3 regions of the Luteibacter sp. TLI7-4A genome follow, and region 3 is predicted to be linked to each of the others. Evidence: predicted binding sites of a transcription regulator. Region 3 holds the regulator's gene; each other region holds the start of a gene.
What was found. The regulator FliA, encoded in region 3, starts transcription of late flagellar genes. The targets are predictions, from matches to a motif close to TAAAGTTTNNCNNNCNNNGGCCGATAA.
Positions count from the first base shown of each region.

Region 1: ACR9Y6_RS06615 (GGDEF domain-containing protein) is a predicted target of FliA. The motif match lies at 4,647-4,673, and genes of this name have one in related genera.
Region 2: ACR9Y6_RS03875 (GGDEF domain-containing protein) is a predicted target of FliA. The motif match lies at 4,371-4,397, and genes of this name have one in related genera.

Region 1 covers NZ_JBPGWO010000001.1:1,507,945-1,515,689, reverse strand. Annotated here, with positions in the region: gene ACR9Y6_RS06640 (protein adenylyltransferase SelO) at 1-36, shown strand, start outside; gene ACR9Y6_RS06635 (class I SAM-dependent methyltransferase) at 90-1,148, shown strand; gene ACR9Y6_RS06630 (pseudouridine synthase) at 1,145-1,843, shown strand; gene sodC (superoxide dismutase [Cu-Zn] SodC) at 1,936-2,466, shown strand; gene ACR9Y6_RS06620 (alpha-ketoglutarate-dependent dioxygenase AlkB family protein) at 2,474-3,097, shown strand; gene ACR9Y6_RS06615 (GGDEF domain-containing protein) at 3,437-4,507, opposite strand; gene ACR9Y6_RS06610 (CorA family divalent cation transporter) at 4,754-5,716, opposite strand; gene ACR9Y6_RS06605 (GNAT family N-acetyltransferase) at 5,834-6,124, shown strand; gene ACR9Y6_RS06600 (alpha/beta hydrolase family protein) at 6,217-7,745, shown strand, end outside.
Region 2 covers NZ_JBPGWO010000001.1:863,980-871,724, reverse strand. Annotated here, with positions in the region: gene pgaC (poly-beta-1,6-N-acetyl-D-glucosamine synthase) at 1-970, shown strand, start outside; gene pgaD (poly-beta-1,6-N-acetyl-D-glucosamine biosynthesis protein PgaD) at 967-1,410, shown strand; gene egtB (ergothioneine biosynthesis protein EgtB) at 1,558-3,777, opposite strand; gene ACR9Y6_RS03880 (DUF427 domain-containing protein) at 3,801-4,178, opposite strand; gene ACR9Y6_RS03875 (GGDEF domain-containing protein) at 4,431-5,942, shown strand; gene ACR9Y6_RS03870 (vWA domain-containing protein) at 5,999-7,723, shown strand; gene ACR9Y6_RS03865 (RNA polymerase sigma factor) at 7,740-7,745, shown strand, end outside.
Region 3 covers NZ_JBPGWO010000001.1:2,288,260-2,296,004, forward strand. Annotated here, with positions in the region: gene ACR9Y6_RS10050 (chemotaxis protein CheA) at 1-1,469, opposite strand, end outside; gene ACR9Y6_RS10055 (protein phosphatase CheZ) at 1,477-2,118, opposite strand; gene cheY (chemotaxis response regulator CheY) at 2,128-2,529, opposite strand; gene ACR9Y6_RS10065 (RNA polymerase sigma factor FliA) at 2,561-3,292, opposite strand; partial or broken gene ACR9Y6_RS10070 (P-loop NTPase) at 3,459-4,163, opposite strand; gene flhF (flagellar biosynthesis GTPase FlhF) at 4,218-5,549, opposite strand; gene flhA (flagellar biosynthesis protein FlhA) at 5,612-7,717, opposite strand; gene flhB (flagellar biosynthesis protein FlhB) at 7,720-7,745, opposite strand, start outside.

The DNA.
Region 1 (7,745 bases), 780 kb from region 3:
CGCGTGGGCTGTTCGATGCTCTCCTGCAGCAGCTGAGCGGCCCCTGGGCTAGAATCGCCGGTTCCTTCACGTCGTCGAGGTCCATCGCGTTGTCCGCCGGTTCCGCTTCCGACGCCGCCCTCGATGCCCTGTTCGTGCCCTTCGCGACGGGCGTGTTGGCCTTTCCGGCCGATGGCAGGCTGTTGATGTTGCGCGCGCGCGATGGCTTCGCCCTGCGCGAACGCAGGCGCCCGGGCTGGATCTTGCAGCAATCGTTCAAGCCGGCCGCCGACGCCCTGGCACGGTCGGGTTTCGACGTGTCGCCCGAGGTTCCCGAGGGAAGTTTCGGCGTGGTGATGGTGCTGCCGACCCGCCAGCGCGAGGAATCGCGGGCCTTGTTCGCACAGGCGATGTCGCTGGCTGGCTCCGGCGGCGTCGTCGTCGCCAGCGTGCCGAACGCGGAAGGCGCCAGGACCGCCCAGGCGGATCTCGCCCTGTTGGCCGGTGGCGTGGGCGAGTTGTCCAAGCACAAGTGCCGCGTGTTCTGGACACGTCCGGGTGCCGTCGCCGATCCGGCACTGCTTGCCGGCTGGCTCGCACTTGACGCGCCGCAGCCGATTGAAAGCGGGCGTTTCGTGAGTCGTCGCGGCCTGTTCGCCTGGGATCGCATCGACACCGCGTCGGCCTTGCTGGCGAGCGTCCTGCCGTCCGACCTCTCCGGCCGCGTGGCCGACCTCGGCGCTGGCTTCGGTTATCTCGCTTGCGAGGTCGTCGAGCGCTGCGCGGCGGTCTCGGCCGTGGACCTCTACGAGGCCGAGGCACGCGCGTTGGAGCCCGCCCGGCGCAATCTCGCCGATGCCATCGCCCGCGCCGGCCGCATCGTCGCCGGCAACGTGCGCTGGCACGATGTCACCCACGGTATCGACGCCGGGTACGACGCCATCGTGTCCAACCCCCCATTCCACCAGGGGCGCGCCGACGACCCGCAACTGGGTCGCGCCTTCATCGCCGCCGCCGCGAAAGGCCTCGTGGCGCACGGTCGCTTCTGGATGGTCGCCAATCGGCACCTGGCCTACGAGGCGGCGCTCGACGCCAGCTTCGCCAGTGTGCGCACCGTCGTCGAACGCGACGGCTTCAAGGTCATCGAAGCAAAGGACCCCCGCCGATGAAACTCGTACGCCTCCTGGCGAATCTCGGCTATGGCAGCCGCAAACAGGTCGCGGCCATGTTCCGCGAGGGGCTGGTCACGGATGCGGCGGGCGAGGTGCTGTATGCGGACGACAAGGTCGAGCATGCCGAGGTGCGCTTCGAGGGAGAGCCACTGGATCCACCGCAGGGGATGTTGCTGATGCTCAACAAGCCCGTCGGCTACACCTGTTCGCGCAAGGACGTGGGCAGGCTGGTCTACGACCTCCTGCCGCCGCGTTTCGCCTTGCGCAATCCGGTGCTGTCGACCGTGGGCCGGCTGGATCGGGATACGTCGGGGCTGCTGCTGTTCACCGACGACGGACAGCTCCTGCACCGGATCATCTCGCCGAAGGCCGCGGTGGCGAAGGTATACGAGGCGACGCTGGCCGAGGACCTGCGTGGCGACGAGGCCGCGATCTTCGCCGCCGGCACCCTGATGCTTGAGGGCGAGACCGAACCGCTGGAGCCCGCGGCGCTGGAGGTGCTCGGCCCGCGCCATGCCCGGCTCACGTTGACCGAGGGGCGTTATCACCAGGCGCGCCGCATGTTCGCGGCCGTGGGCAACCACGTGGCGACGCTGGAGCGCATCGCGCTCGGCGGCCTGTCGCTGGACGACCTGCCTTCCGGCCAATGGCGCCTGCTGACAGCGGAAGACACGGCCAGGATCTTCGGCTGAGGCCGTATCGGCTTCGGCGGGTTCGTTATGGACGCTCCCTGCACATCGGGTGCAGTATCCCCGGGTTACCTCGCTCCCATAGGAATACGAAGATGAAACGAATCGTCATCGCCGCGGCCGGGTTGTGTGTGTGCGTCGCCGCCCAGGCCGCCGACAAGAGCATCGTGGTGCCCATGACTCTCGTCACCGCCGACGGCACGGGCGCCTCGGTCGGCAGGGTCATGATCACCGAAGGTGCCGGTGGCCTGGTCTTCACTCCCGATCTCAAGGGCTTGCCGCCGGGTGAGCACGGCTTCCACCTGCACGAGAAACCCAGCTGCGATCCGGGCGAGAAGGATGGCAAGAAGGGCGCCGCGCTGGCGGCCGGCGGCCATTACGATCCCGGACACACCGGCAAGCACGAGGGGCCGGAATCCTCCATGGGCCACGAGGGCGACCTGCCCAAGATCACCGTGGGCGCCGATGGCACCGACACCACGGCCGTGACCGCGCCGCGCCTGACGAAGCTCGCGACGCTGAAGGGCCATGCCTTGATGATCCACGCCGGCGGCGACAATTATTCCGATCAGCCCGCACCCCTGGGTGGTGGTGGCGCACGCATCGCCTGCGGCGTCGTCCAGTAAGGAAACCATGTCCCAAGGCGGTCTCTTCGCCCCCGAACCGCTCGTGATCGTCGATGACGAGCACGGGCGGTTCGCGTATGAGCCCGGCGTGATTCCACCCGGGCGTGCCGCCGACTGGTTCGCGAGCCTGCTGGCGGACATCCCCTGGGAAGCGCAGAGGCGTGCGATGTACGGCCGCGCCGTGGACGTGCCGCGGCTGCTCCAGCATTACGCTTTGGACGACCCTGCCTTGCCACCCGTCGTCGTTGAGGCGGCGCGCGAGGTGATCGCGCTCACGGGCGTACGTTTCACCTCGGTGGGCCTGAACCTTTACCGCGACGGCCGCGACAGCGTGGCGCCGCACAACGATCACATCGAGGAACTGGCGGAGGGCGAGCCCATCGCCTTGCTTTCCCTGGGCGCCACGCGGCGCATGACCTTGCGCGAACGCGACGCACCCCGGCGCAGCTTCGACATCGACATGGAACCGGGCAGCGTGCTCACGATGAGCTACGCCACGCAATTCCACTACGACCACGGCATCCCGAAGATGCGCGGCAAGGTAGGACCGCGGATCAGCCTGGCTTTTCGCGTCCGGCCAGAGGGTAAGGCGGCTAGCAGGCGATATGGGTCGCGGAAGAAGATTTCTTAGTTGTTCACTCGGCTCGGCTTTGCGGTTGGGGGCGGGGCAGAGCCGTCGGCCGTCACCCTCGTCGCTCCGGTTGCACCGTCGCTCGGGAAAGGATGCCTGTGGGAGCCGACCCTGTCGGCGATGGGTGCTTGCCTCAATCTGGCCCGCTGCCGCGGGATCGCCGACAAGGTCGGCTCCCACAACGGGGGTTCCGGGTGAAACACCCACCCGGGTGCGGCGAGCGACACGCGGTGAGCGTCGCTCTTTCCCACCAGCCCACCGCAGGGTCGAGGGCCCGACAGCTCCCCGCCACACCACACAACGAATGCGAGGGCGAAGCCGAGCCCACCCACAGCAGGCTCAAAAGAGATCGATGCTGCCCAATGACACCGGCGTAGCCAGTTCGCCCCGGCGGGTGAGCGACTCGTAGCCGTGCACGCTGTCGCGGCCGTTCTGCTTGGCGAAGTACAACGCCTTGTCCGCGCGGTCGAGCACGATCTCGGGGTAATCGTTCTCGGTGATGCGCGCATAGCCGATGCTGACGGAGACGTGGCCCACCTGCGGGAACGCATGGTCGGTCACGAACTGGCGGAACCGGTCGAGGACGAGGTGGACGGCTGTTTCGTCCTGAGCCGCGAGCAGGATCACGAATTCCTCGCCGCCGAAGCGGAACAGCACGTCGCTCTGGCGGAAGCTCGCGCGCATGTGCTGGGCCAGCATGAGGATGACCTCGTCGCCGTAGACATGGCCGTAGGTGTCGTTGATCCGCTTGAAATGGTCGATATCGAGGATCGCCAGGTAAAGCCGGGAGGGTTCCTCGACCGGCTGGCGCTTGTCCTCGCCGTCCTGCACCGCGCCGCGCGCTTTCTGGCGTTGAAGGGTGAGCAGGCGCTGCAGGCGTTGCTCGAAGCTGCGCCGGTTGTACAGGCCGGTGAGCTTGTCGCGCTCGCTCTCGTTGAGCAGGGCGATGTAGTTGCAGTAGATGCGCGCGAAGCCTTCGACCATCGCGCGAACGTCGTCGAGGGAATCCGGGGCCTCGAGCATCAGTGCGCCGATGGCGGTGTGCTCGCGCTGGATGGGGATGACCAGCCGGCTGTTGCCGTCGTCGGTGATGTCGCTGATCGCCTCGAGCGTCTCCATGGCGCAGACGAGGGTGTCGACGGGATCACCCTCCCGCGCAGGATCGAGCGCCTCGATCATGAAGCCGCCATCGGGCTTGCGCGAACACACGACGATCGAATCCACGGGATGCTGCGGGTTTTCGCCCCGCTTGCACAGGGTGACGCTGTTGACGGCGATGAGTTCGGCCAGCGACAGCACCATGCTGTGGTCCAGCGCGTCGATGTCGCGGTGGTGCGTGAACTCGGCCACCGAAGCGAGCAGGCGCGATTCGGGCAGGACGCCAGCAGGGCTGTGCCACGGCGCTTTCATGCGCATGGCTTCCGCGCGAACGCATCGTCGCGACGTGGATAATGGACTTGCACCGGCACTCCCTCCCCCGAGTGGGGCACGCCAGGCGGCCCCGTGTGTGCGTCGAACCGGACTTCCTGCCGGTGACTCCCTGGAGGGGTTAGCGGCTGGAAAGCCGCCGACTTTAGGGCAAAACGCGAACGGATGTCGAAAATCGTGACGCAGTCATCGATTTGGTGTCTTCACAAACATGAACCGTTGCGCTAGTCAGTCGCCTTCCAGCCACCCGCGCCATTTGAAGAACAGCACAGGCAAGAGGATGCTGACCACGATCGCTCCCAGGGCCATGGGATAGCCGAAGGTCCAGTCCAGTTCGGGCATCTTCTTGAAGTTCATGCCCCACACGCCGACGAGGATCACCGGAGGAATGGTGGCCACCGAGGTGACGGTGAGCACTTTCATCACGTGGTTCTGGTCGGTGCTGATGAAGCCGAGGCTGGCGTCGAGCAGGAACTGCAGCTTGTTGGTGACCTGGTCGTCGAACTCGTCGAGCGTGCGCAGGTCGTGCTCCACGACGCGCAGGCGAACCTCGACGTCGTCGGACATCCACTCGGGCTTCTTCGCGCGCAAGAACGATACGATCCGCTGCACGCCCAGCATCGAGGAGCGATTGCGCGCCTGCTCGCCTTCGAGGCGACCGACCTCCAGCATGCAGTTGCGCAGTGCCGGCGTGCCGATCCGCTCGGGCGTGAATATCCGGTCGGAGAGTTGCTTCAGGTCGGCGGACACGTCTTCCATGCGCTTGGCCGCCAGGTTGACGATCGCCTCGATCAACGTCGCGAGCACATCGGCGCTGGATTCCCAGCGGTGCTCCTGGCAGCTTTCGCTGGCCAGCTCGAACGCGGGCGACTCCTCGAAACGCAAGGTCATCAAGACATGGCCGGTGATCACGATGCCTACCGGGCCGGGATGATGATTGTCCGGCGAGTCGGCGAAATACGGGATCGACAGGTACATCGCGCCGTCGTCGGTGCGGATGCGGCTCGATAGCGCCAGGCTCACCACGTCGTTACGTTGTGGGATGCGCAGGCCGGTGATCTCGCTGGCGCAACGCCGTTCGTCTTCACTTGGATCGAGCAGATCCACCCAGATGGGGGCATTGGGTTTGGCCATGCCCGCGGTCCAGCGGACGGGGCCGGTGTACTTGCCATGTTCGTGGATGATCAGCACGTGCGCGGGTGTCCTTGGCTTGGGCTGGGAGGAGTCTACGCCGGTGATGACACGCATGGCCGAACACGCGCATGCTTGACGCCAGCGATGCCGGCTGCCGGACTAGGAGAGATACCGATGAGCGATACCGCCAAACCGCTGGAGATCATCCACGACAGCGCCAACCAGGTGTTTCTCGTCGTGGTCGATGGCCATACCTGCGAGCTCGAATACCGGCTCAGCGGCAAGACGATGACCATCACCCATACCGGCGTGCCGTCCCCCGTGGGTGGGCGTGGGATCGCCGCGCTGCTCACCCGCTTCGCCGTGCAGATAGCGGAGGCGAACGGCTGGAAGATCGTTCCCGCGTGCGGCTACGCGGCGACATGGTTCGAGCGGAATCCGGAATACGGGCATCTGTTGGCTTGAGGTGACCCGATCGCCGCTTAAGCGGCGACAGGCCTCGCGAGTTCGTTCAGCGGCGTGTTAGCTTTCGCGTTCCCACACAGCCAGGGTCACCCATGCGTACGAAGTGGATCGTCGCCGCCGTCGCGCTCGCCTGCGCCGGCCATGCCTTTGCCGACACCCCCGTGAAAACCGCGGACGATCCGCGCATCGCCGCGATCCTCGACGCCCTGGGCAAGGTGCGCACGATCGAATCGGTGGCCTTGTCGCCGGATGCGAAGCATCTCGCCTGGGCGGTGAAGACCAACGGCAAGCCGGTGCTCGAAGTGGCCGATGCCGACGGCCGCAACGCCCACCGCGTCACGGCGAGCAAGGGCTGCAGCGAGATCTCCGTCGCGTGGGCGGCGGATTCGCAACATCTTGCTTTCCTCTCCGATTGCGCGGGCAAGGCGCCGGGCGTGGAGGAGGGCAAGCAGAACGACATCTACGTGGTGGATATCGCCAGCAAGGCGCCGCCGCGGCGGATCACGCATCTCGCCGGCTACGTCGATGGCCTGGCATGGCGTCCCGACGGCAAGGCCCTGGCGTTCCTCTACGTGCCCAATGCCACCCGCCGCGCCAGCGCCACCGCGGCCGCCAAGCCGCAGCTGGGCGAGGTGGGCGTCGAAGGCATCGAGGTACAGCAGGTAGCCAGCGTCGGCGTCGACGGTGGCACTATCCGCACGCTGACCCCGGCGGGCCTCCACGTCTACGAATTCGCATTTTCGGCAGACAGCGGCCGGATCGCCTACGTGGCGGCGCAGCCGCCCGGCGACAACAACTGGTGGCTGGCGAAGCTCTATGCGCAGCCGGTCACGCCCGGCGCGCAGGCGGTCACCCTTGTCGATACGGCGGCGCTGTCCGGCCCGCTCAAGGACTTGCAGGTGGCCGTGCCGCGCTTCTCTCCGGACGGCTCCCGGGTCGCCTTCATCGGTGGCCTCATGAGCGACCAGGGTTCGACCGGCGGCGACATCTGGATGGTGCCGGCCGCGGGCGGCGCCGAGCCGGTCGATGTGACGCCCGGCGTGACGACCACGCCGGCGTGGCTGGCATGGACCGCGCCCGATCGCCTGCTGGTCGCCGAACATGCCGCCGGCGCGAGCCGGGTGTCGAGCTACGCGGTGCCCGCCAGTGGCCCCGCCACGGCGACCACCGTGTTCGAACTGCCGATGACGATCGGCGACGGGCGCCTGTCGATGTCGCTCTCGCTGGGTGCCGACGCGGGCAAGGCCGCCTTCATCGCCAGTTCGTTCGAGAAGGCCTTTGAAGTACATGTCGCCAACCTCGACGGGCAGTCGGTGCCGAAGGCGGTGACGACGTTCAACGCCGCGTTGAAACCTTCCTGGGGAAAGGCTGAATCGATCGCCTGGAAGAATGAAGGCCATGACGTGCAGGGCTGGTTGCTGTATCCGGCCAACTACGATCCGAAGAAGCGCTACGGCATGATCGTCTCGATCCACGGTGGCCCTGCGGCCGCGGTGACGCCGCGCTGGCCGGGCGTGGGTTACGGCGGGGCGCCGCTCTCGGCGTTGGGCTACTTCGTGTTCATGCCCAACCCTCGCGGCAGCTATGGGCAGGGCGAGGCGTTCGTGCAGGCCAACCGCAA
Region 2 (7,745 bases), 1.4 Mb from region 3:
CACCGGCGCGCAACTCGACCAGCTGATGGAGCAGTACCCCGCCCTGCGCGTGATCCACATGTCGAGCAACCAGGGCAAGGCCATGGGCCTGCGCGCGGCGGCGCTCGCCGCCCGCTCGGACTTCCTTGTCTGCGTCGACGGCGACGCCCTGCTCGACGACTACGCCACGCACTGGATGATGATGCACATGCTCGAAAGCCCGCGCGTCGCCGCGGTCACGGGCAACCCGCGCATCCGCAACCGCTCCACCTTGCTGGGCAAGCTGCAGGTCGGCGAGTTCTCCTCGATCATCGGCCTGATCAAGCGTGCGCAGCGCGTGTATGGGCGCATCTTCACGGTATCCGGCGTGATCGCCTGTTTCCGCAAGAGCGCGCTGCACGACGTGGGTTACTGGAACACCGACATGGTCACCGAGGACATCGACGTGAGCTGGCGGTTGCAGATGCGCCATTGGGAAATCCGCTATGAGCCGAACGCGCTGTGCTGGATCCTCATGCCGGAAACGCTTCGCGGCCTGTGGAAGCAGCGCCTGCGCTGGGCCCAGGGAGGGTCCGAGGTCCTCCTGCGCTACACGACGAAACTTTTCAAGTGGCGCCAGCGGCGCATGTGGCCTGTAGCGTTCGAATACGTGATGAGCCTGCTCTGGTCGTACACCATGGCCATCATCATCGTGCTCTGGTTGCTCGGTCGCTTTATCGAGCTGCCGCCGTCGCTGTACATCGACACGCTGCTGCCGCAATGGCATGGCGTGGTGCTCGGCGCGATCTGCCTGCTCCAGTTCCTCATCAGCCTGCTGGTGGACCGTCGCTACGAGACGCGCATCGGCCGCAACTACTACTGGATGATCTGGTACCCGCTGGTGTACTGGCTGCTCAACACGGCGACCTCGATCGTCGCGATGCCCAAGGCCTTGCTGAAACGCAAGGGCACGCGCGCGGTCTGGGTCAGCCCGGACAGGGGACTGCGATGAAAGCCGAAGCCATCCTCATCCAGCGGCCCGAACGTCAATCGAAGGCGCAAAAGGCGGTGTTCACCACCGTCACCATCTTCGCCTGGCTGTTCTGGGTCTTCCTGTGGCTGCCCTTGCTCACCCTGGGCGCGTGGGCGTTCGGCGTGCGCAGCGCCTGGTTGCAGTTGCACGTGCTCGGTCCGATCGGCGACGGCGGCGATATCAACGTCATCCTCATCGTGGCCATCGCCTGTGCCGTCGTATTCACCAGCTGGTCGGGCTACAACCACGCCCGCTTCGCGGGAAAGCAGAAGCGTCGCGGCAACAAGCCGGTGGGCGTGGCCGAGACCGCTTCTGCGATCGGCGCCTCGGTGGACGACGCGGTGAAGATGCAGGGCCACCGGCGCTCGGTGGTCAGCGTTTCGGATGGGGGTTACATGAAGGTGATCGAGGTTCGGTGAGCGATCGCGCCCCAGGGCGCTTCCCACCCTGCAAGCAGCTGCCCACCCCCTGCAAGCAGCCTCCCACCCTGCAAGCGGCACACAGGGTGGGAAGCGGCCTCGGCCGCGATGCTCGTAGCCGGTGGAACGCGGCCGGACCGCGATCCCCTACGAAGCCGCCACCAGGGAAAACACCCCGAACGTCGGCGCCGCCGACACCCATTCCTTCTCGATCCGCCACCCACCCGCTTCCGCCAGTAATGCGAACGACGCCGGCGTGAACTTGTGCGAGTTCTCCGTGTGGATCGACTCGCCGGCGGCGAAGGCGAACGACTGACCGGCGACCGTCACGCGCTGCGCCTCGCGGCTCACCAGGTGCATCTCGATGCGTTCGAGTTCCGAGTTCCACACCGCGCGGTGTTCGAACGCCTCGGGATCGAAATCGCCGTCGAGTTCACGGTTGATGCGAACGAGCACGTTGCGGTTGAACGCGGCGGTCACGCCGGCGGCATCGTCATAGGCGGCGAGCAGCACGTCCACGTCCTTGACCTGATCCGCCCCCACGATGAAGCGCGCACCCGGCCCGAGCCGTTCCCGCACCGAACGCAGCAAGGCGATGGCCTCCGCTGGCGTGAAATTGCCGATCGTGGAACCAGGGAAGAACGCCACGACGGGACGTCCCGCCAAGGCCTTCGGAACCTCGATCGCGTGGGTGAAATCACCCACCACCGGATGCACCGCGAGCGACGGATACGCCTCACGCAAACGAGTCACCGCGCCATCCAGCGCGGCGGCGCTGATATCCACCGGAACGTAGGCGGAAATCCAGGGCGCGGCGTCGAGCAGCATCCGCGTCTTGTCGCTGGCCCCACTGCCCAATTCGAGCAGCACGGCGCCTTGCGAAATACCTGCGGCGAGCGCAGGAGCGATCTCATGAAGCAAGGCCGTCTCCGTGCGCGTCGGATAATACTCCGGCGTGACGCATATCGCCTCGAACAGGTCGGACCCCGCCCCGTCGTAGAAGTACTTCGGCGAGAAGGTCTTCGGTGACGAGGACAGCCCGGCCAGCGTGTCGCGCAGGAAGGCCAGGCGGTCGCCATCCGGCGTGAACGCGGGATCGCGCGCGAGGCGCACGCCGCTGAACATCCAGCGCTGCCCGGGCCGGTAGAAATTACGGTACGAGATCCGTGCGTGCCCTGACGGCGTGACGCTGGCGCCACCACGCAAGACCATCTGGCCGATCATGAACTTCCCGTTGTACTCACCGACCGCATCGTCCGCCGCGCGAAACCCCGGATACGGCGAGTACGAACTGGCCGTCCACTGCCAGGCGACATCGTCGACCTGCTCCAGGTCGTCGCGTGTACGCATGGCGTGCTCCCACTCCGCTTCCGTCGGCAGACGTGCACCGGCCCAGCGCGCGAAAGCCTCCGCTTCGTAGTAACTGACATGGGTCACCGGCGCGTCGGGATCGACCGGCCGCCAGCCGCCGGGAGTCATGTGCGACCAGGCTTCGCCGTCGTGCTGCCAGTAGAGCGGCGATTCCCATCCTTCCTCCTGGCGCTGAGCCCATCCGTCGGAAAGCCACAGGTCGGCGCGGCGATAGCCGCCGAGCGCCATGAAGGCCAGCCATTGGCCGTTGGTGACCAGGCGGTCGGCGATCTCGAACGGCTCCAGCCAAACCGTGTGCCTGGGACCTTCGTTGTCGAAGGCGAAGGATTCGTCGACGGCACCGATGCGCACCGGCCCACCGCCCACCGGGCGGAACCGGCCTGTCGGACCGGGTGCCGGCGCGGACCATGCCGGATCGAAGGCCGGTTTCAGCGGCGACTGCGCGAACAGGTGCTGCACATCCATCACCAGCAGTTCCTGGTGCTGTTCCTCATGGGCGAAGCCGAGCCGCAGCAGCGCTTCCAGCTCGGGGCCTATCGCGCCAGCGAGAAAGGTCCGCATATGCGTGTCCACGTGATGGCGATAGGCGATCACGCGATCGGTCGACGGCCGGGTCAGCAAGCCGCGCAACGGTCGCGGATGACGCGGGCCGACGGCTTCGTAGTAGGAATTGAAGAGATACCCGAATTCGGCATCGAAGACGTCGTAGCCGGGCACGTTCGGTCCGAGCAGGAAGGTCTCGAAGAACCATGTCGTGTGCGCCAGATGCCATTTGGCGGGGCTCGCATCGGGCATCGACTGGACGACCATGTCCTCCGGGCCGAGCGACGCGACGAGCCCCTCGGTACGCGCCCGCACGGCGTCGTAACGTTCGCGGAGCGAGAGGCCGGGCTGACATCGGGCGGCGGTCGCGCTCGTGCCGGCGCGGGTCGCGCTCGTGCCGGCGCGGTGGGAGGCGGCGCCTGGCGCCCAGGTGGTGTCGACGAAAGCTTGCATGGATGGGCTCCGTGGCGGGGCGGTCAGCCGGGCGTGTGCTCGATGCGCACGCGGTCGGGATAGAAAGCGAGGTGACCGCGGATCGACGAGACCGCCTCGTGCGGCTCCTCGTAGGTCCAGATCGCATTGATCGCCCTTTCCTCGTTGCCCGGGAGGCTGTAATACGAGGCTTCACCCTTGTAAGGACAATGCGTATGGTGCTCGGTCCGGCGCAACGAGGCCATGTCGGCATCGGCACGGGGGATGTAGAACACGGGCGGGTAGCTGGCTTCCTTGAGCACGAGCGCGTCGCGGGTGTCGGCGACGACCCGGTCGCCGTCACGCACCACCACCCTGCCACCCGCCGGCGCGATCGTGATGGGATGGTCGGGGCCGGGGATCTTCACGGGATGTGAGGACATGGCACGCTCCTTCGGTGACGAAATCAGGCTGACATCCTGCGACCCCTACGCAGGGAATCCAAGACGACGACCCGGAACAGGTGAGATTACCGATAGGCAAAGATTGGGGTCTTGGACCGGAAAACCGCCGCCCCGGTCCGTCAGTACCTTCACATCTTGGTCCGCCCCAGGCTTAACATCCGTTCATGGACCTCAACTTCCCGCCGTCCCCGCCGATATGACTATTGCGTTGCAGGCAGGGGGAGGCACGCCATGAAAGCAGTCATCGTCGCGGTGGCCATCGTCCTGGTCCACGTGATCGCACTGGCGAACATGCCTTCCGGGGGCATGGAAGTCTCCTATGTGTGCTTCTTTACCGTCGCGGCGCTGGCGCTCGGCAGCGTGGTATCGGCCTGGCGCCGCTCGGGGCCGCCGCGTGACCGGCGCTGGTGGTTGCTGTTCGCCAGCCTCGCCCTGTGGACCGTGGGCATGTCGCTGTCCGCCCGGCAGAACTACGTGTTGGAAAACTCCAACCCGGCGCCCGGCGACAGCATGTTCTTCTACATCCTGTACGTGCTGCCCGTGCTGGTGGCCGTCTCGTCGGCTCCCGTGCCGGCGCGCAAGAAATGGGCCGTCACGATCGACCTGATCCTGGCCGCCCTGCTCGGGGTACTGTTCTACGTGCGCACGTTCTCCATCGTGTCGGTGCAGGGCGCGATGGCGACGCAGCAGGCGATCGACATCGCCTACATGCTCGACTTCGAGAACGCCTGCCTCGCGCTGGCCGCGTCGCTGCGCTACCTGGCGACCGACCGCGCGGACGATCATTTTTTCTTTCGTGGCGTGACGGCGTTCTTCGTCACCTATGCGCTTTCCGGTTACTTCTACAACCACTATGTGGCGCTGGGTGGACATCCGGAATTCGGCACGTCGCCCTGGGACGCGTTGCTGGACCTGCCCTTCCTCGCACTCTTCGTCACGGCGACAATGCGCCAGCCGAGGCGGCACTGGCATCCGCCGGTCTACCTCGTGCGCTTCGTGCTGAGCGCGAGCCCGACCTTCCTGGCCATGAGCGTGCTGGGTTTCGGGCTCATGGTGATCCCGGGCTATCCCACGCTGGGCATCGTGGGGGCCATCGCCGCCGTGATCGGCATCGGCCTGCGCGGCACGCTGGCCCAGGTCGGCCTGGTCGAGGAGGAATACCGGTTATCGCGCAGCCGCGACGAGCTGCAAGGACTGGTCTTCGTCGACAGCCTCACCGGCCTGGCCAACCGACGGGCGCTCGACGAGCGCCTCCTGCGCGAATGGCATCGCCCGGGCCAACAGGAACCGATCTCCCTGTTGATGATCGACGTCGACTTCTTCAAGGAATACAACGACCGCTACGGCCACCTGGCGGGCGACGACTGCCTGCGTTCCCTCGTCGGCGGACTTATCGGACGCGGCGTCCGCGCGGGAGATTTCGTCGCCCGGTTCGGTGGCGAGGAATTCGCCGTCATCGCTCCCGGCACCCGCCTTACCGACGCCCTGGCCCTGGCCGAGGACCTGCGGGCACAGGTCGAGGCGCTGGCGATCATCCATCCTTCGAGTCCCTTCGGCGTGGTCACCATCAGCATCGGCGTGGCCCACGTGCAGGTGAGTGCGCATGGCGGCCCGCTGGACCTGCTCAATGCGGCCGACCGCGCGCTCTACCGGGCCAAGCAGACCGGCCGGAACCGGGTGAGCGCGGGCGAGGAACCGCGGGCGGATCCGACCCGGCTGAACGAATCGCGTCACACCGGTTAACCCCGATCCATCCCTCCCTGCGTTTCACCGTCATGTCACCCACGAGGCCATGCACGATGAATACGCTCCGCGTCACGCTTTCCCTCCTGTTCGCCGGGTTGGTCGCCACCGCCGGGGTGGCCGCCTCGGGCGATGCCTTCGCCGCGCGGCACGACACGTCACCGCCGCCGGCCGATGAGAACGGCTGCCAGCCTGGCCAAGGCATGCCGGTTCGGCGGATGCTCGCGCACGCGATGGCCGCTCCGGCCGCCGCACCCACACCGCCGGCCATGACGAAGGCCGCACCACAGGCGCTGGTCGAATCCGTGGCGCAAACCGGTTACGCCACCGCGATCGCGCCACCCTACCTGCCCGTCGACCGCGAGAACTACGCGCATCGCACGCCGAATTCCGTCCATCTCGCCGCCAGCGACCCGGTGTCGACCTTCAGCATCGACGTCGACACCGGCTCGTATACGAACGTGCGGCACATGCTCGACGAAGGCCGCCTGCCGCCCGTCGACGCCGTCCGTACCGAGGAATTCATCAACTACTTCGACTACGGCTATACGGTGCCGACGAGTCGCGCGAAGCCGTTCGGCGTCACGACGGAATTCGCGCCCGCGCCATGGAATCCCGAGCGCCAGCTGCTGCTCATCGGCATCCAGGGATACAGCGTGCCCGCCAGCGAGATTCCCCCGGCCAACCTCGTCTTCCTCGTGGATGTGTCCGGTTCCATGGACGAGCCGGACAAGCTGCCCCTGCTCAAGGCCTCGCTGAAGCAGATCGTGCCGAAGCTGCGCGCGGCCGATCGTATCTCGCTGGTGACCTATGCCGGCGCGACCTGCGTCGCCTTGCCTTCCACGCCGGGCGACGAACACGCGAAGATCGCCGCGGCCATCGACGCGCTCGGCGCGGGCGGGTCCACCAACGGCGCCGCCGGCATCGACCTCGCCTATGCGCAGGCGGCGAAGGGCTTCATCAAGGGCGGCGTGAACCGCGTCATCCTCGCCACCGACGGCGACTTCAACGTCGGCACCGTCGGCGTGCAGGCCCTGAAAGACCGCATCGCGGAAAAGCGCAAGAGCGGCATCGCGCTGACCACGCTGGGTTTCGGCGAAGGCAACTATAACGACGAAATGGCCGTGGAACTGGCCGACGCCGGTAACGGCAGCCACCACTACATCGACAACCTCGGCGAAGGGCGTCGCGTGCTGGTGGACGAGATGTCGGCGACGCTGATGACGATCGCCAAGGACGTGAAGATCCAGGTGGAGTTCAACCCGGGAGTCGTCGCCGAGTACCGCTTGATCGGCTACGAGAAGCGCGTCCTCGCACGCGAAGACTTCAACAACGACGCCGTCGATGCGGGCGAGATCGGCGCGGGTGCCCGCGTCACCGCGCTGTACGAGATCACGTTGAAAGGTTCCAAGGGCGCACGCGTCGATCCGCTGCGTTACGCCTCCGCGAAAGACACGCCCGCATCCGGTGAACTCGGTTTCCTCCGCCTGCGCTACAAGGCGCCGGATGGCGGCGCGAGCCGGCTTGTCGAGCAGCCCTTGTCCGCCGACATCGCAGGGCGAGCGAGCGAGCGCTTGCGTTTCGCCGCGGCGGTGGCGGCGTTCGCGGAGAACCTGCGCGGCGGCAAGTACGTGGACGGCTTCGGCTACGACAAGGTCGCCGAGTTGGCGCGTGACGCGCAGGGCAAGGACGAAGGCGGCTACCGCGCGGAGATGTCGAGGCTGGCGAGCATGGCCGGCGGGATGTCGACCGAGCCTGTCGCGGAATCCCCGCGGCGATAAGGTAACCTCCCCGTCCATGGAT
Region 3 (7,745 bases):
TGGTCCTCGTCCATCAGGCCTTTCTCCACCGCCTTGCGGCGCAGGACCTCGGGGTCCATGCCCTTGCCGTCGTCGGTGACGGTGATGACGATGCGGTCGCCGTACTGCCCGGCCGCGAGGCGCACGGTGCCCGCGCGGGACTTGCCTTCGCCGACGCGGACATCGGGCATCTCGATGCCATGGTCCACGGCGTTGCGTAGCAGGTGCACCAACGGATCGGCAAGCGCCTCCACCACCGTGCGGTCGATATCGGTTTCCTCGCCCTCGGTGACCAGTTCGATTTCCTTGCCGAGTTGCCGGGCGAGGTCGCGGACGATACGCGGAAAACGCGAGAACAACTTGCCTACCGGCTGCATGCGCATGCGCAGCACGGCGTTCTGCAGGTCTTCCGCCACACGCTCGAGTTCGCCGATGGCACGTTCCATCGGGTCGTTCGTGCCACGCGGGGCGAGGCTGGTGAGGCGATTGCGCACGAGTACCAGCTCACCCGCGGCATCGACCAGGCCATCGAGGCGATGGGTATCGACGCGGACCGTGGTGTCGGCGGTGGAGGCGCCGCGTTTCTCGGCAGCCGCCGGGGCCGGCTTCGCCGCGACCTGCGCGGCGGGTGCTGCCGGGACAGGCTTGGACGAGGCGGCGGGCGGCGCGACCGATGCGGAGGACGTCGAGCCCGCCATGGCGGGGCCACCTGCGGCGCCCGGGGCCGCCGTGCCATGGAGGCTGTCGAGCAAGGCTTCGAATTCGTCGTCGCTGATCGCGTTTCCGTCGGCGGGCGAAGCGACTGCCTGGGCCACGACCGGTGCAGGACCCGCGACGGCAGGCGCGGCCACGTCGGAAACGGATGGAGTGTCGGCCGTCGCGTCGGCACCGGGGGCACCCGTGCCATAGAGCGAATCGAGCAGGGCCTCGAACTCGTCGTCGGATATCGTGCCCGACGGCACGGAAGCGGGCTCGCGGTCGCTGCGCGCGGCGTCGAGCATCGCTTCGAATTCGTCTTCGATCGGGTCGTACGGCCGCGCCTGCGCGGGAGCGGCGGCTGGCGCGCTGGCGGGCGTGGCCAGGGCCACCGGCGGCGCGGAGGCCGCACGGCCCGGAATCAGCAGGCGGTCGAGCAGCGAACGGGGCGCCGCCTCGATCGGCAAGCCGCCGTCGGCGGCGCGCATCATGTCGTTGAGGAGATCCAGCGACTCCAGCAACGCGTCCATGAAGCCGGCGTTGAGCACGATCGAGCCATTGCGGGCCTCGTTGAGGAGATCCTCGCCCCGGTGGCAGAGCTCGACCATCGGATTGAGGCCGAGGAAGCCCGCACCGCCCTTCACGGTGTGGAACGCGCGGAAGACCGCGTTCAACAGTTCCATGTCGTTCGGCGACGCCTCGAGATCCACGAGCTGTTCGCCCAGGCTCTCAAGCAACTCCCGCGCCTCGATCAGGAAGACGTTGAGCAGCTCGTTGTCCAGCTCCACGCTCATACGGCGCTCAGAACCCGAACTCGCTGAGGAGGCGATCCACTTCGTCCTGGCTGACCTTGTCGGCGGCCGGCGCGGCACCGCCCGCCAGCGAACCGGTCAGGCGAACCAGTTCCACCAGGGAGGATTCGACCTTGGCCATGAAAGCCTCAACCTGGGCCACGCGCTGGCCGGAGAGATCCTGCCAGGACTGTGCCTCCACCATCTCGCCGAAGCCGATGTCGCAGCTCTGCGCGAAATCGCCCACGCGCACGGCCAGCGCGGTGGCGTGGGTGGCGAAGGCCGGGTCGGCGTGGTCGAGCACCAGCACCTCGTCCGCCTGGCGCGCGAGGGCCTGTGCCTGTGGGCGCAGCTTCTCGCTGAAATCGAGCGTGCGGTGCGCGGCCTGCGAACTCATCTCGAGCACGTCGCGCAGGTGCTTGCGCGCATCGCTCATGTTGCCTGGCACGCCGTCGTGCGAAATATCGGCGGCGAGGCGGCGGGCGGACTCGTGCAGGTCGCGCGCGAGATGGCCGAGCGCCATGAACAGGTGTTGCTCACGGGTACGCAGCAGCTGGTCGAGCGCCTGCTCGAAGGAGACGCTGTCGTCGGCGTCGAGCAGTGCACGCAGTTCGGGAGCCACATCGTGGCCGCTGGAAAGCATGGTATTCATCGTCATTCCTTAGCCCGCGGCCGCGGCGAGTCGTTCGAAGATCTTGTCGAGTTTTTCCTTCAGCGTGACCGCCGTGAATGGCTTGACGACATAGCCGTTCACGCCGCTCTGCGCCGCCGCGATGATCTGGTCACGGTTGTTCTCCGCCGTGACCATCAGTACAGGCATGGCCTTCAGCGCCGCGTCGGCACGGATCGCCCGGAGCAGGTCGATGCCGGTCATGTTCGGCATGTTCCAGTCCGTCACGACGAGGTCGAACGGCTGCGCGCGCAAGAGCGCGAGCGCCGCGTTGCCGTCCTCCGCCTCCTGGATGAGGGTGTTGGTGAATCCCAACTCCACCAGGAGGTTCCTCACGATGCGTCGCATGGTGGAGAAATCGTCCACCACGAGGATCTTCATGTTCTTGTCCAAAACTCGTCTCCGCCTTGCTACCGCGCGTTCGTCAATGCTTGTCTTTCCAACCCGACATGCGTGCGCGGAGTCGAATGAGGGCCTGGCCATGGATCTGGCACACCCGCGATTCGCTCACCCCCAGCACCGCACCGATTTCCTTCAGGTTGAGCTCTTCATCGTAGTACAGCGACATGACCAGCTTCTCGCGCTCCGGCAGCCCGTCGATGGACTGCGCCAGCGCGTCACGCAGGCCTTGCTGCTCGAACAATCCATCCGGGCCCGCGGCATCCGGGTCGACCACGTCGATCGCGGCGCCTTCGTCGCCTTCCGGCGCCGTGAGGCTCAGCAACCGCGCGCTCGCCGCGTCGGCCAGGATCTGGTTGTACTCCATGGCGTCGATGCCCAGCCGCTTCATCACTTCCGCGTCTTCGGCGTCGCCACCCGTCTCGTTCTCGATCTGCCTCGTCACCTCCGCGACCTCGCGCAACTTCCGGTGGACGGAGCGCGGGGTCCAGTCCGTCTTGCGCAGTTCGTCCAGCATGGCGCCACGTATGCGGATGCCCGCATAGGTTTCGAAGCTGGCCGCGCGAGTCGGCGAATAATTCCTTGCCGCCTCGAGCAGTCCGATCATCCCGGCCTGCATGAGGTCGTTCGCATCCACGCTTGGCGGCAGCCGGCCCATCAGGTGATAGGCGATCCGGCGCACCAGCGGCGCGTGGTTCTTGACTAGTTGATCCGCCGGGATACGCGTGATCTCGAGATATTCGGTCGCGACGCTCACAGTGGCAGCCCTCCCCCAGATGGGACCGTTCGGCGAAAAAGCCGATGCGGCCCTGTGCCCGGGGTTCGGGTTCACCCCATGTATCGACCGACCTGGCCAGATTCTTGAATCCGACCGCCGATCGGCTGCTCGGCCAGGCGTCGACCACCGCCGACTGGCGGCGGATGGCCTGGCGCAGGTACTCGTCGTGCGGAACCATGCCCATGAAATCCAGGGACACGTCGAGGAAGCGGTTTGTCACCCGGGACAGCTTCTCGAACAGCTGGCGGCCTTCCTGGGCGTGCCGGACCATGTTGGCGACGATGCGGAAACGATTCACGTCGAACTCGCGGCTCATGACCTTGATCAGCGCATAGGCGTCGGTCAGGGAGGCGGGCTCGTCGCAGACCACGACCACCACCTCGTCCGAGGCGGCGGCGAACATCGATACGCTGTCGGAAATCCCGGCGGCGGTGTCGACGATCAGGTATTCCGGTGGCAGCGGATATTCGTCGAAGGCGCGGATCACGGCCGCGTGCTCGATGTTCGGCAGCTGCGCCATCCGGCGCGTGCCGGACGTGGCGGGAATGACCTTCAGGCCGTGGGCGGCCTGGAGGATCAGGTCCTCGATGCCGCACTCGCCCTCCAGCATGTGGCCGAGGTGACGGGTGGGCTGGAGGCCGAGAAGGACGTCGATGTTCGCCATGGCGAGATCGGCGTCGAGGAGGACGACGTCACGGCCGCCCATCGCGAGCGCCATGCCGAGATTGACCGCCACCGTGGTCTTGCCCACGCCGCCCTTCCCGCCTGCGACGGCGATGCTTCGGGTGGGACGGCGGTCGGCCAGCCAGTGGAGTCCGGCGGCCTGGGTGGAATCGACGTGTGTGCTCATGAAGGAAGTCACTGCCGTAAGTGTTTGCGGTTGCCGGGAAAAGGGTGGGCGCGGTCAGGCCAGGGCCGGCGCGGCGATGCCGAAGCGCTCGGCGAGCAGGGCGTCGTCCGGTTCGTCGTTACGCTGCTTGAGCAACTGGGCCGCGAGGCAGACCAGCTTGCGCGCATCGGCCGAGGCGATGTCCTCGGGCACGCGCTGCCCATCCGTGGTGTAGTCCAGCGGCATCCGGTGGCGGATGAGGGCCGAGAGCGCGCCGCCGATCAGCGGTGCCTCGTCGAGCTTGGTGAGGATCGCGCTCTGCGGCGCCAGCGGCGCGTAAGCGCGGATCGCGTTGTCGATGGCCTGGGCCTGCGCATTGGCGGCGAGCACCAGGCACACGCGCACGTCCGACGTGGCGCGCAGTGTCTCGAACTGCTGCTGCAGCTTCGGGTCGTTGCCGGCGAGGCCGGCCGTGTCGACCAGCACGGTGTGCTTGCCGCGCAACTGGAGCAGCACGTTGCGCAGGCTGGTCGCGTCGTGGGCGTTGAACACGCGCACGCCGAGCAAGCGGCCGTAATGTTCCAGCTGCGCGCCGGCACCGATGCGGTACTGGTCGGCGCTGATCAAGGCGACGTTCGATGCCCCATGGCGCAGCACGGCGCGGGCGGCGAGCTTGGCGATGGTGGTGGTCTTGCCCACGCCCGTGGTGCCGACCAGGGCGGTGGTGCCGCCGCCGACCGTGTCGAAATTCCGTCCGCTGGTGCGGATGTTGCGCGAGAGCATGCCCAGCGGCAGGTAGCGCGCCTGCTCGACGTTCATGTCGGCGGGCAATTCCGCGCACAGCGCGCGTGCCACGTCGCCGTCGATGCCCAGGCGGGTCATCTCGCGCAGCACGCGGGCACGCAGCGGCTGCTCGCGGTCCATCTGGTTCCATGCAAGGGTCGAGAGCTGCACTTCGAGCATCTCGCGCAGGTTGTTGATCTCGGCGCGCACGCCATTCACGGCGGCATCGTTGGCCGGCGTGGCGGTGGCGGCGCGGACCACGTCGGCGACGCTGGCGGCGAGCGCGGCGCTCGACTGGCGCTGCGGCGCGTTCGTGGCAGGCGGCATGCCCGATTTCGTCGCGCGCTCCACCGCGGCGGCGGTGGCGGCGCGGGCCTGGTCGATGCGGGCGGCGCGCTCGGCTTCATCGCGCGTGGCGCGGATCGGCGCTTCCTCGCGGGCCGGGGCGTCGAAACCGAAACCGGCCTCGCGCACCAGCGCTTCGTCGTAATCGAGCGCGGCGATGATCTCGATACCGTCGTCCAGCCGGCGCGTGGACAGGATCACGGCGTCCGGACCCTGTTCGTCGCGAACCTGGCGCATGGCCTGGCGCATATCGGGAGCAACGAATCGTTTGATTTTCATGCGTTCGATCCTGTCTTCGTTCGTTCGGCCCACGCGGCGATGCCCCGCGCGGTGTCTCGTTCCTATCGCCCGAGGGCCGTCACCAGCTTGACGCGTCGGTTGTCCGGAACCTCGTTGTACGCAAGTACATGCAGGTTTTGGGCCACATGCCGGGTGAAGCGCGAAAGCCACGGACGAAGTGCCGGCGACACCAGCAGCACGGCCGGTTCACCCGCCGCTTCCTGGCGGCGCGCCGCATCGGCGACGCTCTGCTGGAGACGATCCGCGAGACCCGGCTCGACCGCCGCGCCGGCGGGACCGCCGCCTTGCAGGGACTGCAGCAGGATCTGTTCGAGCTCCGGCGCCAAAGTAATGACAGGCACTTCCGTACCCAGGCCGGCGATCTCCTGCACGATCTGTCGACCGAGGGTGACGCGTACCGCGGCGGCGAGGACGCCGGGGTCCTGGCTCTGGCCCGCATGCTCCGCCAGCGATTCGACGATGCCCCGGAAGTTGCGGATGGGCACGCGCTCGGCGAGCAGGTTCTGCAGGACCTTGACCACGACGCCCAGGGACAGGCGCTTGGGCACCAGGTCTTCGACGAGCTTGGGTGTCTGCTGGGCGAGACGATCGAGCAACTGCTGCACGTCCTGGTGGCCGATGAGCTCGTGGGCGTGGTTCTGCAGGATGTGCGAAAGATGGGTGGCGATCACGGTGGCCGGATCGACCACGGTGTAGCCCAGGGTCTGCGCGTGCTCGCGCATGCCCGGCTCGATCCACACGGCATCCAGGCCGAAGGCGGGATCGCGCGTGGCGATGCCGTTGATCGTGCCGTGCACGCGGCCCGGATCGATCGCCAGCATGCGCTCGGTGTGGATCTCCGCCTCGCCCATCGGCACGCCCATCAGGGAAATGCGATAGCCATGCGGGGGCAGGTCCAGGTTGTCGCGGATGTGTACCGAGGGAACCAGGAAACCGAGTTCCTGCGACAGCTTGCGGCGCACGGACTTGATCCGCGCCATCAGTTCGCCGCCCTGGGCCTTGTCCACGAGCGGGATGAGCCTGTAGCCGACCTCGAGGCCGATCGTGTCCACCTGGGCCACGTCTTCCCACGAAAGCTCAAGGCGTTCCGCCGGCGGCGCCGAGTCCAGCGCGAGTTCGGTGCCGGGCGCCCCCGTGCCGGCCGCGGCGGCGGTGCGCTCCTGCTTGGCCTGGCTCAACTTCCACGCGGCGAAGCCCGCGAGCGCGGCCAGGATGAGGAACGGGATGTTCGGCATGCCCGGGATCAGGCCCATCGTGCCCAGCACGGCCGCCGCGACGCCGAGCGCCTTCGGCTGGCCGAACAGCTGCCCCATCACGTGCTTGCCCATTTCCTGGGACTTCGACACGCGCGTGACGATCACCGCGGTGGCGATCGAGAGCATCAGTCCCGGCACCTGTGCGACCAGGCCGTCGCCGATGGTCAGCAGCGTATAGGTGCGTGCGGCTTCGGCGGCGGAAAGGCCATGCTGCAACATGCCGATGAAGAAGCCGCCGATGATGTTGATCGCGAGGATCAGCATGCCGGCGGTAGCGTCGCCGCGGACGAATTTCGAGGCACCGTCCATCGAACCATAGAAGTCCGCTTCCTCGCGCACTTCCTGGCGCCGCTCGCGGGCCTGCTCCTGCGTCAACAGGCCGGCGTTGAGGTCGGCATCGATCGCCATCTGCTTGCCGGGCATGGCATCGAGGGTGAAACGGGCGGTCACCTCGGACACGCGCGTCGCACCCTTGGTCACCACCACGAAGTTGATGATGGTGAGGATGGCGAACACGACGAAGCCGACCGCGAAGTTGCCCCCGATGACGAACTCGCCGAAGGCCTCGATCACCTTGCCGGCGGCGCCCGGGCCATTGTGGCCATGCAGCAGCACCACGCGCGTGGACGCGATGTTCAGGGCCAGGCGGAGCAAGGTGGCGAACAGCACCACGGTGGGAAACGACGCCAGTTCCAGCGGTCGCATGACGTACATGGTGGCCAACAGGATCACCAGCGACAACGCGATGTTGAAGGTGAACAGCAAGTCCAGCATGAACGGCGGCAAGGGCAGCATCATCATGCCGAGCATGATCAGCATCGCCACCGGCGCGGCGACGCCACGGCGGCCGATCTGCCGGAACGTGCCCATGAAGTTGGAGGAAGCTGCCATCGTCAGTTATCCATGCGGTAAGGGCCGA